Linked DNA regions of Gluconacetobacter diazotrophicus PA1 5. The protein of the gene in region 1 interacts with the protein of each later gene in a pairwise test. Links are inferred from orthologs where the notes say so. Each region holds a gene or a part of one and is shown on either strand. Other genes may lie near its edges. The genes, in order: gltA and GDI_RS05505.

Evidence for each region.
Region 2: the proteins of gltA (region 1) and GDI_RS05505 interact in binary tests that used the Escherichia coli proteins (3 or more experiments, as listed by UniProt). The link is inferred for Gluconacetobacter diazotrophicus PA1 5 from one-to-one orthologs.

Annotation. Positions count from the first base shown.
Region 1 is NC_010125.1:1,858,554-1,867,514, reverse strand. The notes cover bases 3,129-5,954. They hold gltA (citrate synthase), read left to right. Parts: upstream 3,129-3,805; coding sequence 3,806-5,104; downstream 5,105-5,954. Other genes in these bases: GDI_RS08695 (orotate phosphoribosyltransferase), read left to right, coding at 5,717-5,954; GDI_RS08700 (hypothetical protein), read right to left, coding at 5,234-5,473; GDI_RS08710 (SixA phosphatase family protein), read left to right, coding at 3,129-3,635. Also shown: GDI_RS08730 (acetyl-CoA hydrolase/transferase family protein), read right to left, coding at 1-1,266; GDI_RS08725 (hypothetical protein), read left to right, coding at 1,401-1,724; GDI_RS08720 (metallophosphoesterase), read left to right, coding at 1,838-2,692; GDI_RS08715 (chorismate mutase), read left to right, coding at 2,743-3,078; more of GDI_RS08710, read left to right, coding at 3,078-3,128; more of GDI_RS08695, read left to right, coding at 5,955-6,478; GDI_RS08690 (glutamate racemase), read left to right, coding at 6,644-7,318; GDI_RS08685 (polyprenyl synthetase family protein), read right to left, coding at 7,358-8,434; GDI_RS08680 (tRNA1(Val) (adenine(37)-N6)-methyltransferase), read left to right, coding at 8,493-8,961.
Region 2 is NC_010125.1:1,160,596-1,169,594, forward strand. What follows is about bases 2,173-5,036. They hold GDI_RS05505 (diacylglycerol/lipid kinase family protein), read left to right. Parts: upstream 2,173-3,098; coding sequence 3,099-3,974; downstream 3,975-5,036. Other genes in these bases: GDI_RS05500 (metallophosphoesterase family protein), read left to right, coding at 2,173-2,980; GDI_RS05510 (DMT family transporter), read right to left, coding at 3,997-4,884. Also shown: GDI_RS05490 (TonB-dependent receptor), read right to left, coding at 1-541; GDI_RS05495 (S1/P1 nuclease), read left to right, coding at 1,026-1,949; more of GDI_RS05500, read left to right, coding at 2,039-2,172; GDI_RS05515 (helix-turn-helix domain-containing protein), read left to right, coding at 5,089-6,006; GDI_RS05520 (putative bifunctional diguanylate cyclase/phosphodiesterase), read right to left, coding at 5,994-8,015; purU (formyltetrahydrofolate deformylase), read right to left, coding at 8,277-8,999. UniProt on the Escherichia coli protein: In vitro phosphorylates phosphatidylglycerol but not diacylglycerol; the in vivo substrate is unknown.

The DNA.
Region 1 (8,961 bases):
GTGCGACGCCATCGGCACGATGGCCGAGATCTTGCCGCCCTTGGCCGTCGAAGGCGTCATGAAGACCGAGATATAGGCGTTGCGCGCGAAATCGCCCGAACCGCCGATGCCGTTCTGGATGCGCGAGCCCATGATCTGGGTCGAATTGACGTTGCCGTAGATGTCGGATTCGATCAGCCCGTTCATCGCGATGCAGCCCAGGCGGCGGATCAGTTCGGGATGGTTGCTGATATCCTGCGGCCGCAGGATGATCTTGGACCGGAATTCGGCCATCCGGGCATTCAGCGATTCCGCGGCCTCGGGGCTCAGCGAGAACGCCGTGGCCGACGCGACGCGCATCTTGCCGGATTCCAGCATGCCCAGCATGCCGTCCTGGATCACTTCGGTGAAGGCGGTCAGGTCCTCGAACGGACCCTCTTCCAGGCCGCTCATGACCGCGTTGGCTACATTGCCCACGCCGGACTGCAGCGGCAGCAGCGATTGCGGCAGGCGGCCGCGCGCGACCTCGTGGCGGAAGAATTCCATCAGGTGGCCGGCAATGGCCTTGGCCGAGGCATCGGGCGGCGTGAACGGGGCGTTGCGGTCCGGCGCATGGGTTTCGACCACCGCCACGACCTTGGACGGATCGACGCGCAGGGTCGCCTGGCCGATCCTGTCATCCGGGCGCAGCAGGGGAATGGGCTGGCGCTCGGGCGGCAGGGCCGCGCCGTACCAGATGTCGTGCATCCCCTCCAGCGCCGCGTCCTGCCAGCTATTGACCTCGATGATGACCTGGCGTGCCGATTCCAGCCACGTCTTGTTGTTGCCGACGGACGAGGACGGGACGATCGTGCCGTCCTCGCGGATCGCCACGGCCTCGATGACCGCGGTGTCCATCTCGCCGAAGAAGCCCTGCCACACCATCGGCGCCACGTGGCTCAGATGCATGTCCAGATATTCGGTTTCGCCCTTGTTGATCCGGCCGCGCAGCGTGGCGTCGGAATTATAGGGCATGCGGAACGCGATGCCGTCCGCCTTGGCCAGCGCGCCATCCAGTTCCGGACCGGTGGACGCGCCCGTGAACAGGCGGATGCGGAACGAATTTCCCTTCGCCTTCTCGGCTTCCATGATCGCGGCCAGTGCCTGCGGCACGGCTTTCGGATAGCCCGAACCGGTAAAGCCGCTCATGCCGACCATGGAACCGGGACGGATGTAGTAGGCAGCTTCCTCGGCAGTCGTGACTTTTGCCCGGAAGGCCGCATTCCGGATTCGGTTATGATCGATCATGGAACCTTTCCTCGTGTCTTCTCATTATCTTGTGTCGCGGGTTCGTTCATACCGGCCGGTCGCCACAGGCCGATCCCGATACGCCATCTCTTCTCTTTCCCGGTCGACCCGTCACAACAAAAGAGTGTTACACCATGGCCGGTCCCCTCGTTCCCGATACCCGACGCGACCACGACCGGCATGTGAGCGCGCTGCTGGACCGGCTGCCGCCCCGCATGCGCGCGGCCATCGAGTGGCTGCGCGTCCCCTCCCGCCGGCCGGTGCGCCTGGTGGCCGGCGGGCTGCTGTGCATGGGCGGTTTCCTGTTCTTTCTGCCGGTTCTGGGCCTGTGGATGCTACCGCTGGGCCTTCTTCTGCTGTCCGAGGACGTTCCCCTGCTGCGCCGTTTCATGGACCGTATCCTGATCCACATCGCGCGGAAGCATCCGGACTGGCTGGAACCGAAAGACGAAAAATGACTGTCTGGCATGCAATTCAGGAAACCCGGCGCCAAGGGGCCGGTGCCCATGGCGAAGTCCGTACCGCATCCCCATATCCAGAAGCTGACAACTTCATTCCATGACCCACGGACATGCCATTGGAACGTCCCCACCCATCCGGCCCAGCATGGACACCGCCCATCGCCGATGCGCGGGCGCCGGACGGGCCGTACCTGCCCCCGGACGGCCATGCGGACGACCATGCCGCCCTCGATTCCGTCACGGACGTCCCGGCGTTTTATGACCCGGTCGCGGTGGAACGGCTGATCGACGGGCGGCCGATTCGCGTCGTGGGGGACGTCCATGGGGACCTGCGGGCGTTCGAGCACGCGGTGGCCACCGACCGGTTCGTCATCCAGTTGGGCGACCTGGTCGATCACGGGCCGGACAGCGCCGGCACGTTCCGCCTGATGCAGCGCCTGCTGGATGACGGGCGCGGCCTGTTCATCCTGGGCAACCACGACCGCAAGCTGGCCCGCGCCCTGGCGGGGCGGAAGATGCGCCAGGACGCCCCGCTGATCCAGACCATGCGCCAGTTCCAGGCACCGGAGAACGAGGACGTCCGCACCCGGGCCTGGCAGGACATCGCCCATGCCCCGCCCTGGATCGTGCTGGGCCGGCGCATCTTCGTGCATGGCGGCTTCCATTCGCGGATGCTGAACGAACCGCCGCCGCCGGGCCTGGGCACGGTGACCCCGCTGCTGTCCCGCGCGCTGTTCGGCGAGACCACCGGGCGCATGCAGAAGGACGGCTATCCGGAACGGCGCCTGAACTGGATCGACCATATTCCGCCCGGCTATACCGTCTATTGCGGCCATGACCGCCGTTCGACCGACGGGCGGCCCTGGATCAGGGTCGGCCGGGCCGGCGGCACGTCCGTCTTCACCGACACCGGGGCGGGAAAAGGTGGCCATCTGGCCTGGATCGACCTGCCCGACGACGCATGAAACCCTGTATAACGGTCGCGACCGACAGACAGGAGCATGACGTGAACGATATGACGGCCATCGACAGGACCCTTGCGACGCCGGAGGCGCAGGCGACCCTGCAGGCGCTGCGCCAGAGCATCGACAATATCGACGCCGCCCTGATCTACATGCTTGCCGAGCGGTTTCGCCACACCCAGGCGGTCGGCGAACTGAAGGCCCGTCACGACATGCCCCCCGCCGACCCGGCGCGTGAGGCGCAGCAGGTCAGCCGCCTGCGCGACCTGGCCGGGGCGGCGCGGCTGGACCCCGATTTCGCCGAGAAGTTCCTGGCCTTCATCATCAAGGAGGTCATCCGCCATCACGAGGCCATCGCCCGCAAAACCGGCGCGAACGGAACCGCCTGATGCCACGGCCGCCCAAAGCGGACGGGAATGCGGCGGCCAGGCGGACGCTGGTGCTGATGCGCCACGCCGAAGCCTTTCCCGCGCGGCACGGCGATCCCGGCCCCTCCGGCGACCTGGAGCGCCCGCTGACTCCCTCCGGACGCCGCAAGGCGCATGAACGCGGAACACAACTGCGCGAGATCGGGTTCGTTCCGGACCTGGTCCTGATCAGCCCGGCGCGGCGCTCGGGCGAAACCTATGCCGCCCTGGGCCCCTTTTCGACCACGGATGCGCCCCACGTGCGGCAGGAGGCCGGCCTGTATGAGGCCGGCGCGGGAAGCATCCTGGAAATCCTGCGCGAGATTCCGGAAACCGCAAGCAATATCATCGTCGTAGGTCACAATCCCGACCTGTATCACCTGGTGCTGGACCTGGCGGGTGACGCCATCGACGACCCGGACAAAACCATTTTGAACCGGGGGTTCCCCACCGCCTCCGCCGCATGGTTCACGGTGGAGGGTCCGTGGCACGAACTGGCCCGCAGGCGGGTCGCCCTGGCGCGCGTGCTATGCACCTGACGGCATGACGCCCCCCGCCCGGGCGGAGTTGCCACAATTGCCGTTTCGTCCTTATCTCGGCCCATGCCGATGGGCCACGCCATGAACTGTCACGCAGAGGACAGCGGCCCGCAGGTTGGGGATGAGATCGGCCGCATCGCAGGGCGGCGAACGACCAAGAGGAGAGTTTGATGACCGAGCCAGGAAAAGTGGCCACCGTCTCGCTAGAAGGCAAAACCGCCAGTCTGCCGGTCCTTTCCGGGACGCTGGGCCCGGACGTTCTGGACGTCCGCAGGATCGCCGCCGACATGGGCGTCTTCACCTTCGACCCGGGCTATGGCGAAACGGCGTCGTGCGAAAGCAAGATCACGTTCATCGACGGCGGCAAGGGCGTCCTGCTGCATCGTGGCTACCCGATCGCGCAGCTTGCCGAGCAGGGCACGTTCCTCGAGGTCGCGTACCTGCTGCTGAACGGCGAACTGCCGACGACGGCGCAGCACGAGGCATTCGTCTCGACCATCAAGTCGCACACGCTGCTGCATGAACAGATCCGCAATTTCTTCAACGGGTTCCGCCGCGACGCGCATCCGATGGCGATCCTGTGCGGCACCGTCGGCGCGCTGTCGGCCTTCTATCACGAAGGCACGGACATCTCGAACGAGGCCAGCCGCTCGCTGTCGGCGATGCGCCTGATCGCCAAGCTGCCGACGATCGCGGCCTGGGCGTACAAATACACGCAGGGCGAGCCGTTCGTGTATCCGCGCAACGACCTGAATTACGCGGAAAACTTCCTGTCGATGATGTTCGCGCATCCGTCGGAGCCCTACGTCATCAACCCGGTGCTGGCGCGGGCGATGGATCGCATCCTGATCCTGCATGCCGACCACGAACAGAATGCCTCGACCTCGACCGTGCGCCTGGCGGGCTCGACCGGCGCCAATCCGTTCGCGTGCATCGCCGCCGGCATCGCGGCGCTGTGGGGACCCGCCCATGGCGGCGCGAACGAGGCCGTGCTGAAAATGCTGGCCGAAATCGGCAACAAGGACAACATCCCCGACTTCATCGCCAAGGTGAAGGACAAGAACAGCGGCGTGCGCCTGATGGGCTTCGGCCATCGCGTGTACAAGAATTTCGACCCGCGCGCGAAGATCATGCAGGCCACCTGCCATGAGGTGCTGGGCGAACTGGGGATCAAGGACGATCCGCTGCTGGACCTGGCGGTCGAACTGGAAAAGATCGCGATCAACGACGAATATTTCGTCAAGCGCAGCCTGTATCCCAACGTCGATTTCTATTCGGGCATCATCCTGAAGGCGATGGGCATTCCCACCAGCATGTTCACGGTCCTGTTCGCCGTCGCGCGCACGGTGGGCTGGATCAGCCAATGGAAGGAAATGATCGAGGAACCGGGCCAGCGCATCGGCCGTCCGCGCCAGCTCTATACCGGCGCCCCGCAGCGCGACTTCACGCCGTTCGCGCAGCGCGGCTGACCGGACCGGCAGGCCCGGGCGGACACGCCCGGGCAGCCCCGTGCCGCCCGCCGGGCATGAAAAAGCCGGCCATCCCGCGGGGGTGGCCGGCTTTTTCATGGGGTCAGGTTCGCAGGGTCGGCAGTGCCCTCAGTCGCAATCGCAACCGGGCGTCGGTCCATTGTCGCGGCGGACGACATGATGGTCGATCCATTCCGAAACCAGGCGCCGTGCCTCGTTGAGCGAGGCATCGGGGTGATGGATGCGGTACAGGGTGGTGCAGGCGTGGAACGCCGAGACATCGCTCGTCCCGACCTCACGCAGTTCCCGATACGCGGTTACGACCGCACGCTCGCAGTTTCGTACAATCCCGCCGGTTTCGAGAGCCACTATTCCCACCCCTAGTTGCGAACGACTTGCAATTATATAATAATAACGATTCTCAAGGAAACGGGCAAGAAAAACCCCCCGGATCTGTCGGGAACATTCCGGCTGCCCGATATGCGTACCACGGGCTGGACGCCTGCGGGGTCCATACAGCGTCCCAATTGGCGGACGATGGATTTTCCCGCCCGATCCGGCTAAGGCTCATGCACCTCAATGCAATGATACCAGACCGGAGAGATACGCGGCATGAACGATTCGACAGGATATGGCACGGGCGCCTCGTCGGGCTCCACGGCCTGGGACCGCGACGCCGCGCTGACGACGGCGAAGCTGCTGCTGGAAATCAAGGCGGTCAATTTCCGGCCCGAGGAACCCTACACCCTGACGTCGGGCTGGAAGTCGCCGGTCTATATCGACTGCCGGCGCATCATCTTCTTCCCCCGCGCCCGCGCCAAGATCGTGGAACTGGGGGTGGAAAAGATCGGCCGCCATATCGGTTATGAGAGCATCGACGCCGTGGTGGGCGGGGAAACGGCGGGCATCCCCTTCGCCGCCTGGATCGCGGACCGGATGATGGCCCCCATGGCTTATGTCCGCAAGAAGCCCAAGGGGTTCGGTCGCAACGCGCAGATCGAGGGCGACGTGCCCGAGGGCATGCGCACCCTGCTGGTCGAGGACCTGACGACCGACGGATCGTCCAAGATCCGCTTCGCCCGCGCCCTGCGCGACGCCGGGGCGATCGTCGACCACACCTTCGTCGTCTTCTTCTACGGCGTGTTCCCCGGTTCGCTGCGCACGCTGGCGGACATGAACATCTCGCTGCACGCGCTGTGCACCTGGTGGGACGTGCTGGAAGCCTGCGCGGGCCAGCCCTATTTCTCGGAAAAGGCGGCATCCGAGGTCCGGCGCTTCCTGGAAGACCCCTGCGAATGGTCGGGCCGCCATGGCGGCGTTTCCAGCCAGGAGGAAGCCCTGGCGTTCAAGGGCGCGAACCAGACCCAGGGCTGATGCACGACCAGGACTGACTTTTCATCATGGCGCGGCGAATCCTGGCGTTCGATTCCGGCATCGGCGGGTTCGGAATCGTCCGGGCCCTTCGCGCGCGGCTGCCCGGCGTGTCGCTCGACTACCTGGCCGATAACGCGGTCTATCCCTACGGCGAACAAATCACTAGTGCGGCCGCCTGCAGGTCGACCATATGGGAGAGCGATCGACGCCCTGGACCCCGATCTGGTCGTCATCGCCTGCAATACCGCCAGCACCCTCGCCCTGCCCGCCCTGCGCGAACGCTACACCCTGCCGTTCGTCGGCTGCGTGCCCCCCATCAAGTGGGCCGCGGAATTAAGCCGGACACGGACCATCGGCCTGCTGGCAACGCGGGCCACGGTGCGGCGCCCCTATCTCGGCGATCTGCAGCGCCGCTACGCCCCGGACTGCACCCTGCTGGCGCACGGCGCGCGCGGCCTGGCCGACCTGGCCGAATGCGCGTTTCGCGGCCATGCCATCGCCACCGACGCCATCGACCGTGAACTGGACGCCCTGTTCGGGCAGCCCGGCGGCGCGGCGATCGATGTCGTGGGCATCGGCTGCACTCATTATACGTTCCTGATGGACCGGCTGCGCGCGGCGTCACCGCCCGGGACGATCTGGCTGGACCCGGCCGAGGCCGTCGCGCGCCAGGCCGCAACAGTGCTGGGGCCGCTGGGCACCGCTGTCCCTTCGCGGCCTGCCCGCGCGTTCTTTACTGCGGCCCCGGCGGAGCCTGAGCGTCTTGCGGCGGCCATGGCTCCGCTGGGCTATGGGGCGCCGGTCTTGTTCGAAAATGTCGCGCAAGGGCTTTGCCCTTGACCCACCAAAGGGCCGAGCCCTTTGGAAACCCGGTCGTTTTTATCGGCCGCGACTGACCGTGTAGGCCGCCGTATCCTGCAACAGGCGGCGCAGGCGGCTGTCGGGGAAGATTTCCAGCGCGTCGCGGGCCGCCTGGGCGTAGAGCGCGGCCCGGTCCAGCGTCACCCCGATCGCATCGGTCTTGGCGATCAGGGCCAGGGCACGGTCCAGGTCTTCCGGCGCCTGCTCGCTCTGCTCGATGACCCGGCGCCAGAAGACGCGCTCCTCCTCGTCTCCGGCGGCATAGGCGGCCAGGACCGGCAGGGTGATCTTGCCCTCGCGGAAATCGTCGCCCACCGTCTTGCCCAGCACTGCCTGGTCGGCGGCATAATCCAGCGCGTCGTCCACAAGCTGGAACGCCATGCCCAGATTGGTGCCGAAGGATTCCAGGGCCAGTTCCTCGGCTTCCGGCCGTTCGGCGACGACGGCGCCGACGCGGCATGCCGCGGCGAACAGGGCCGCCGTCTTGCCGTGGATGACCTCCAGATACTGTTCGACCGAGGTCGAGAGATCGTTCTGCGTGGACATCTGCAGGACTTCGCCCTCGGCGATCGTCGCCGAGGCCGAGGACAGGATGGCCATCACCTTCAGCGACCCGTCATCGGTCATCAACTGGAACGACCGGGCGAACAGGAAATCGCCCACCAGCACCGACGCCTTGTTGCCGAACACGGCGTTCGCGCTGGCCAGGCCGCGCCGAAGCAGGCTTTCATCCACCACGTCGTCATGCAGCAGCGTGGCCGTGTGGATGAATTCCACGCACGCGGCCAGCGAGACATGGCGCTGGTGCTCCGGTCCGGCCGGATAGTCGCACAGCCGCGCCGCCGCCAGGGTCAGCAAGGGCCGCAGCCGCTTCCCCCCGGCCGCCACCAGGTGGGCGGCCAGTTGCGGAATCAGGGCGACCGGACTGTCCATCCGTTCGACGATCGCGCGGTTGCACGCCGCCATGTCGTCGCCAAGATAGTCCGAGAGGTCCCGCAGCGCCGTTTCCGCGCTCTCCGTCACCGGATCGCTGGATTCCGCGTTCTTCGCGCTTGCCGTTCTCTCGGATTCCGGCAGAGTGACTGCAACGCCCAAAAGGTTAAGCTCCCCGGCTCCGTAGGGTTGGTCTTCAGAACATATGAGCGGCGCGGGAATGACGGTCAAGCCGAAGGACACGATGCATGAGGCGATGCCGGATCAGCCCTGCGCCCCCGACGACGCGAATCCGGACGCGCTGAGCCACGGAACCCTGCTGAACGGCCGTCTCCGCTACCGGCAATTCCGCCACGGCTACCGCACCGGCCTGGAACCCGTCCTGATGGCAGCCTACGTCCCCGCCCGCCCCGGCGCGCGGGTGCTGGAGGGCGGATGCGGCGCCGGCGCGGGCCTGATGTGCCTGGCCCACCGCGTTCCCGCCATCTCCGGCGTGGGGCTGGAACGTGACGAGCGGACCGCCGCCCTGGCGCAGGCCAATTTCGCCGATAACGGATTCGATCGCCTGGCCGTGGTCCGCACCGCCCTGCCCGACCTGCCCGGCCCGCCGGTCTTTCCGCCCGATGGCGGCGGCTTCGACCATGCCTTCGCCAATCCCCCCTGGCATCACAACGCCGCCAGCGCCTCGC
Region 2 (8,999 bases), 700 kb from region 1 along the record:
TGCCGATGAACCCGGTATTGACGCGGCCGAAAATCCGCCTGGAATTGTAATTGCCGTAGGTTCCATCCACGGTGCCGCCGAAATGGTCGGTGGGGTCGATAAGATACATATCGACCGCGCCGCCGGTGGCGCTGATGTGCGGACTGTCGAGGTCGGCCGAACCCTGTTCGACATTGATCATGCGCAGGTTTTCGGAATCCACGATTTCCTGCGGATAGACGGCATAGTTGCCGATATCGTTGATCGGAAAGCCTTCCAGCGTGAAACCGATCTGGCTCTGGTTGAGCCCGCGCATCGTCATTTCGCCGCCATTGATGCCCAGCGGATCGACCGACGTCGTATTCACGCCCGGCAGATACTGGATGAGCTGCATCGGGTTCAGGCCCGGCGTCTGCTTCGCGATGAACTCGGCCGTGACCGTGGAACGGGACTTCGCCGCATCCTCGTGGGTCATCATGCCGCCGCCCACGGCGGTATGGCGCGAACCATGCACCTCCACGACTTCGCCCCGGGCGTCCGTCGGCGCCGTCGCCCCCATCATCGAAGGCGCGTCATTATTGTCCGATGGAGCCTTCCCGGGATGGGACGGGGACTTGGACTGAGCGCCAGCGGTGGGCGCAACACTCGACACCACGGCCGGTGCCCCCGTTTGCGCCAGGGCATGGGAAGTCAGGATAGTCGAACAACAAAAGAAAGCCCAGAGCGAGCGACAACGCATGGAATATCCCCTATTCCGTGTGGCCTTATTTCAAAACATTTCTGTAAGACGACCCCCCGAGGCCGGTCTGCGTGACCATCTATTAAAAATTGTTTCGATTTGCACCATTCCGAATCGCAGTTTCATTTAATCTTCACAAAACCGCGATTCAGCGCCCACCGGCGCGGGCAAGGCCCCCGGCCTTTTGCGAATTTGCGACCGTCCCGGAAAAAAGGAGTGGCCTCGGCACGGCCCGGCCTCTAACTAGAGCCTGCTTGAGAGTGCGGCACTCCAGGCCATCAATGGGAAAATCGAAGGAAAAATCGGCATGTCACACGATTCGCGCTTCCGGCGCGGCATGACGCGTCTGCTCGCCGTGGGTCTGCTGGCGCTGGCCGGTACGCTGCCGGACCATGCCGCCCGCGCCTGGGGGCGGGAAGGCCACGCGATCGTCGCCGATCTGGCCTGGGATTATCTGTCGCCGGATACCCGGCAGAAGGTCACGGCCATCCTGGCACAGGACCATGACACATTGACGGCGCCCGACCTGGCGGCCCGTGCGAGCTGGGCCGATGCGTGGCGCGCCGCCGGTCACAAGGAAACCGGTTCCTGGCATTTCGTCGACCTGGAAATCGACCGGCCCGATCTGGCGCAGGCGTGCTACGGATTTCCTTCCGCCCAGCCGGCCAGCACCGGACCGGCCCAGGATTGCGTCGTCAACAAGCTTCAAGAGTTCACCCGCGAACTGGCCGATCCCGCCACAACCCCGGCTGAACGGGTGCTGGCGTTGAAATATGTGGTGCATTTCGTTGGCGACATTCATCAGCCGCTGCATGCGGCCGACCGGCACGACAAGGGCGGCAACTGCGTGCGCCTGGCGATGGGCGGCCCGCGCACCGTCAATCTGCACAGCTACTGGGATTCGGTGACCGTCAGCGAAATCGACCCGGACGCACGCCATTTCGCCGACACGCTGTTTTCGCGAATCACGGTCGCGCAGAAGAACGAATGGTCGCAGGGTGACGCGCGGCAATGGGCCGAGGAGAGCTTCAGCCTGGCACGAGACGTCGCCTATCACCTGGACGCACCGAGCGGATGCGATCCCGACGCGGCGCCGGTATCGCTGCCGCCGGGCTATGACGCCGCCGCGCGCGACACCGCGACGCTGCAACTGGAAAAGGCCGGGGTGCGCCTGGCCTGGGTCCTGAACCGATCGCTGGCGGATCTGAAACTGCCGTCTCCGACAATGTGAAACATTTATGAAACCGTTGAATCTTTACAAAAATATCCGCAGTTTTCTTTCTGGCCGGTGATCCATGCCTGATACGGGGTACGCTGTTCATGCTTCACGTTAACCGACGTTCCTTTCTCACGCTGGGTGCAGGCCTGGCGCTGACGGGCACGGGTGGCGCGTTCGCGTCGGTGCCCAGCCGCCCGCCGCTGCGCGCGCATGAACCGTTCACCTTCCTGTTCATCACCGACACGCACCTCCAGCCGGAATTGAACGCGAACAGCGGGTGCCACATGGCGTTTGCCAAGGCCCGGTCGGTGCCGGCGGATTTCGCGATCCAGGGCGGCGATCACGTCTTCGACGCGCTGGGCGTCAATGCCGGGCGCGCCACGATGCTGATGGATCTCTACAAGCGCACGGCGGACGACCTGACGCTGCCGGTCCATCACACGATCGGCAATCACGACTGCTTCGGGGTCTATACCCAGAGCGGCGCGCGGCCGACCGATCCGCTATATGGCAAGAAATATTTCGAGGACAGTTTCGGCCGCCTCTATTATGCGTTCGACCACAAGGGTGTCCACGTGGTGGTCCTGGATTCGATCGGAATCACGGCCGATCGCGCCTACGAGGGACGGATCGACGCGGTCCAGCTTGCATGGCTGGCAAAGGATCTGGCCGCGCAGCCCGAGGGTACGCCCATCATCGTGGTCACACATATCCCCCTCGTCACCGCTGTCGAGGACTACGCGGCCCCGCCGGCCAGACCGGCCGCCCATAACGGCCTGAGCGTCGTCAACGCCTACGAGGTTCTGCCGCTGTTCGATCGGTACAACGTCATCGGCGTGTTCCAGGGCCATACGCATATCCTGGAGCGGATCGACTGGCATGGTGTGCCCTACATCACCGGCGGGGCCGTCAGCGGCAATTGGTGGCACGGAACGCGCTACGGCACCCCGGAAGGGTTCATGGTGGTGGACGTCGCGAACGGAACCGTGAAAACCCGCTATGAGACATATGGTTTCCAGACCATATCCCCCCAGAATACCTGACGGAGACCAGTTCCGCGTGCCGGCGGGAACCCAGGACGCATAAAATCCCCGCCCTGTCCCCCTTGGCCGCGTGGACACATCCGGGTACTGATCGACCGGATCATCCTTGGCGGCCTGAATGCGTATTCTGGTTATCTACAATCCCACGGCGGGACGGCGACGCCTGGGCCGGCTGCGACAGTTTGTCCGATGCCTGGAGGCAGCGGGCGCGGCGGTAACGGTGGCGGCGACGGCCCATGCCGGGCATGGCCGTATCCTGTCGCGCGCCGCATGGCAGGCAGGGACCGTTACCCATATCGTGGCGGCAGGCGGCGACGGTACGATTTCCGAGGTCGCCGACGGCCTGTCGGGGTCCGACCTGACCATGGGCGTATTGCCCCTGGGCACGGCCAACGTCCTGGCCCATGAACTCGGGATTCCGTTCGCGCCGGCCGACAACGCCCGGGCGCTGCTGTCGGGCGCATCTCGCACGATATGGCCGGGCCAGCTTCAGACCGGCACACAGACGTGCCTGTTCATGCAGATGGCCAGCGCGGGCTTCGATGCGCAGGTCGTGCATCACGTGTCATTGCGCGGCAAGCGCCTGCTGGGCCGCACCGCCTATGCCGTGCAGGCCATCCGCGAAGCCGGCCGCTACGATTTCCCCCCGCTGCATGTCACGATCGACGGCGAGGCATGCAGGACGTTCGGAGTCGTCGTCTCCAAGGGACGGTTCTATGGGGGGCGCCACGTCCTGGCGCCCGAAGCCACGCCCCTGCGGCGCGGATTTTCCGTGACGTTGCTGGATGCGCCGGGGACGGGCCAGATGGCCAGGGCGGGGCTCGGCCTGCTGCGCGACCGCCCCGATCAGGTGCCGGGCATGCGGCGCGTCCGGGCGTCGCATATCCGCCTGATCGCGCCCGCCTGCGCCCCGGTCCAGCATGACGGCGACGCATCGGGCCACCTGCCGCTTGTGATAAGCGATGCCCCGTTTCCGCTGCGCATCGCCGTATGATATCGGCCTGCCTTGCGACTGGTCATAACCGCACAGCGCGTGGCAGGCGCAGCAGGCCGGGCCGGGCGAAGGTCACGAGATTGCCCAGCAGGACCAGGATGATCCCCAGCGTCATGCCCGACGTCCAGCGCGTTCCCTCGAACAGGATCGATATCGCCAGCGCCACGACAGGCGACAGGATGGTGGTATAGGCCGCCCGGTCGGCACCGATCCGGTGGACCAGATGCAGATACGCCAGGAACGCCACCACCGATCCGGGCAGCGCCAGATAGAGCAATGCCCCGATCCATGCCGGGTCGGTCGAACCCGCCAGGGATTCGCCACCGGCAACAAGGCGCACGGCAAGGAACACACAGCCCCAGGCCATGCCGCGAAAGATCGCGTTGGGCAGGTCCACGCCAGCCATCACCACGCGACGCGACACCATGTTGCCGCAGGAAAACAGGGCCGTTCCCGCCAATGCCAGAAGCGCCCCGGTCCGCGAGATCCCGCCTGCCCCGGCCATGCCGGTCATGAACACGATGCCCAGAATCGCGATGCAGCCGCCGGCAATACCGCGCAGGCTGGGACGATGGCGAAAGAACAGCCACTGGTTCAGGGTATTGAACAATGTCGCGAGGCTAAAAATGACCGACACCGTGCCGCTGGCCAGGTAGGTCTCCGACCCGTAGATCGCCAGGAAATTGCCCGAGAACATGCACGCGCCCATCAGGGCCAGCCAGGCATGCAGCCGCAGGGGCACCCGACGCAGACGCCCGGCCAGGCCCAGCCAGCCCCCCAGTGTCAGCGATGCGATCAGGAAGCGCCAGAAGATCGCGGTTTCCGGCGGCGTGCTGCCCACCTGCACGTGGATGGCGAACCATGTCGTGCCCCAGATCAGCACGACGGCGAAAAACAGCACACCCAGCATGTGACGCCTTATCCTTGGAACAAGATCATGACCGGGCCGGCGGCCCTGCCTCGCGCACTCTAGCGAAGCGCGCCGGTCCCGGAGTGGCCGCGCCTGTCAGAATCCTGCGCTTTGTTGCGATCCGGTTCGCGCGGCCACCTGTCCTGTCCGTGAGGACCCGCTCTATGATACCCTATCCAGTCCCCACCCCCATGGCCGCTCGCGATGACACAACTGGCCGACCTGACGATCTTTCGCACCCTGCACGATACCGACGCGACGCTGCGCGCGTCGGCCCATGTCGGCGAAGGGCTGGCCGTTGCCATATGGGACCGCGACGAGGTCGCCCTGACGCGGTACGACACCCCCAACCATCATACGTTGAGCCTGTACCTGGAACACGGCGAAGGATTCCGGAAAAGGCTTGATCAAGGCTGGAAATGCAGCAATGGCGCGGGAGATTTGTGCCTGATGCCCGCACGTGCCACCAGCGACTGGGACGTCAGCGGGCCGATCCGGATGTTCCATCTCTATATCGCGCCGCACGCTTTCGACCGTGCGACATCCGAAATGTTCGACCTGGACCCCGCCCGCATAAGCCTGCGCGAGGATGCCTATTTCCGCCATGCCGGGATCGAGGCGAAAATCCGTTCGGCCATTCTGCCGCGACACTGGGCCCAGCCGGCGGACCGTGTCGCGGTGACACAGGCGGGAATGGACCTGCTGTCCTATCTTCTGGCACACATGACCGACCGGCGGCTGGACCTGCCACGACGGGGCGGGCTATCGGTCGCGGCCTTCCGCCGGGTCCGCGCCCTGATCGACGCCGAGATGGACCGGGCCCTGTCCATCGACGATCTGGCCATGGCCGCGGGGCTGAGCAGCTTTCATTTCGCACGGGCCTTCCGCCAGTCGCATGGCGAGACCCCGCACCAGTTCCTGACGCGCCTGCGCATCGAACGCGCCCGGCATCTGCTACGCCTGGGCGAATCCCCGAAGCGGATCGCAGGCCTGTGCGGCTTCAGCAGCCATAGCCACCTGACGGCACGCTTCCGGGCGCTGACCGGCCTGACGCCCAGCGACTATGCCCGCCATTGCGGCCACCGGACGGATCCGGGACCCGGCGACGATCAGTTGATCTGATCCAGCAGCGGCTGGATTTCGGAGGCCGGACGGGGCCGGCAGATGAAAAAGCCCTGGATTTCGGAACAATTGATCTGCTTGAGGTAATCGAACTGTTCCTGCGTTTCCACGCCCTCGGCGGTGGCGACCACGTTCAGGCTGCCGCACAGGCTGGTAATCGCCCCCACGATCGCCGCCCCGTCGCCGACACCCTGGCCCAGTTCGCGGACGAAGCTGCGATCGATCTTGATCCGGGTAAAGGGCAGGCTCTGCAGGAAACTGAGCGAGGAATACCCCGTTCCGAAATCGTCCAGCGCGATCTTCACGCCCATCTCGCGCAACTGCCGCAGCACCCGTGCCGCGCGCGGCACGTCGTCGATCATCGCGGTTTCGGTAATTTCCAGTTCCAGGCGCCCGGCATCCAGCCCCGACCCCAGAAGCGCCTGGGCCACGGTTTCGACCAGTCCGTCATGCCGGAACTGCGCCGCCGACACATTGACCGAAACGACGATATCCTCCGGCCAGGCAGACGCCTGACGGCATGCGGTGTTCAGCGTCCAGACGCCGATATCGTACATCAGGCCCATGCCCTCGGCCACCGGGATGAAGTCGCCTGGCGGGATCAGGCCACGGACGGGATGCATCCAGCGGATCAGCGCCTCGACACCCACGATGCGATGGGTCCCGATATTCAGAAAAGGCTGGTAGAACAGGACGAATTCATCCTGCGCCAGCGCACGCTGCAGGTCGCGTTCCAGGTCCATGCGTTTCTGGCGCATGCGGTCCATGACCGGATTGTAGAACCGGATTCCCTCGCCCTTGCCGTCCTTGGCGTACTGAAGCGCGATATCGGCGTTCCACATCAGGGTATCGCGATCGCTGCCGTCGGCGGGAAAGCGCACCACGCCGATCCCGACCCCGACCGTGACGTCGTGGCCCAGGACCGACATCGGGCGCGACAGGACGCTGCGCAGATGCTGCGCGTGCGCCCAGATCATGTCGCTATCCTGTTCCGCCCGCATGACCAGCGCGAATTTATTGCCCCGGATGTGGGCGGCGACGTCGTCCGGCTCCATCAACCGGCGCACCCGGTCGGCGACGAGGCGCAGCAATTCGTCCCCTGCCGCGTGGCCCATGGTGTTGTTGATGCGCTTGAAGCCGAACAGGTCGAAATACAGGACCGTAAAGCGTTCCGACGGCCGTTCGCACAACATCTGGAGATGCGTCTGCAATCCCGGGAGGTTGGCAAGACCCGTGACATCGTCATGCTGTTCCAGAAAGCGCGCGCGGCTTTCCGACCGGCGCAGGTCCGTCAGGTCCCGGCACAGCCGCAGCCGGCGCCCATCCGGCAGCCCGGTCCAGGACAGGCGCAGCGACCGCCCCTGCCGCAGGATTTCGGTCGTCCAGTCGCACGCACCGTCCGCCGTCCGCGCGGTATCGCCGGACTGCACCGCCATGATCGCCCGGGCCTGGGTACCGGGCCACAGCAGGTCATCCGGCAGGGCAAGCGTGCTCCCGAACAGGTCATTGCGATAGAGCAGGCCGCAATCCGCCCCGAACAGGGCGATGCCGTCGGGAATCCGGTCCAGGACCGGACGCAGCGCCGGATCGGCACCTTGCGCCGGCCCACCCGCCGCCGACACATCCTGCACCACGACGACGGCCGCCGGCATGTCCGCCAGGATCGCGCCGATATGGCGGGAATGGTCCAGGGCATGACATTCGATGCGGGCGTGGAACCGGGTGCCGTCCCTGCGGGCGATCAGTTCGACCCGCTCGGCCTGTCCCTGGACCGGAAGGGCGGCCCCTGTTTCCCCGGCGCCCCGGCACGGCGAAAACAGCGCGGCCAGAGGACGGCCCAGCATGTCGTCGGCCGTATAGCCCGTCAGGTTGCGGGCGTCCGCGCCCCAGGCCGCGACACGGCCCGATGGGTCGAGAAGACAGACGAACCGATCAGACATGATCGGGACCACGGCGAAAGTGCCCGGCATGACACCGGAGAATTGCGAGGAATCCGTCAGAAGCGCCATGTCTCGCCATTCAATTCAGACTCCGCCGAACCGCTGAAGAAATATCCACCTGTCATGAAGGGTCCGGCGACCGGTACTGGTCCGAAAGATGGGAAGGAAACGAAGCAGGAAAAACGTTCCGCAGCCGGCCGCCGGCACACGGACCGCGATGCCGTCCACTGGCCCGTCCGGGCAACGATTCATCACCCAGGACAATATCATGACGAAACGTTACGGAGAATATGCCAGATCAGTCAATACGATAAAGCAACCTCCTCCGCGTCAATCACCGAACACGACCGTCTTGTTGCCGTTCAGGATCACACGATCATCCAGGTGATAGCGTACGGCGCGGGCCAGGACGCGACGTTCGATGTCACGCCCCTTGCGCACCAAGTCGGCGGGCGTATCGAAATGGCTGACGCGTTCCACATCCTGTTCGATGATGGGGCCTTCATCCAGGTCGGCTGTCACGTAATGCGCCGTCGCCCCGATCAGCTTCACCCCCCGCGCATGCGCCTGGTGATAGGGCCGCGCGCCCTTGAAGCCCGGCAGGAAGGAATGGTGGATGTTGATGCACCGCCCCGACAGCCGCGCGGTCAGGGAATCCGACAGGACCTGCATATAGCGGGCCAGCACCACCAGTTCGGAATTGGTCTGCCGCACCAGGGTCCACAGGCGCTCTTCCTGCTCGGCCTTGTTGTCGCGCGTGACCGGCAGGTGGTGGAACGGGATATCGGCCATGTCGATATGGCCATAGGCCGCGCGCGGATGATTGGCGACGATGGCCGTCGGCGTCATCGGCAGCTCGCCGATCCGCCAGCGGTACAGCAGGTCGGCCAGGCAGTGGTCGAATTTCGAGACCATCAGCAGGACGCGGCGGCGCACCGCGCGGTCATGCAGGGTCCAGTTCATGTGAAAGCGTTCGGCCACGGCACCCAGCCGCGCCCGCAGCCAGTCCAGGCGCTCGCCGTCCGTACGAATACTGAAGACGACGCGCATGAA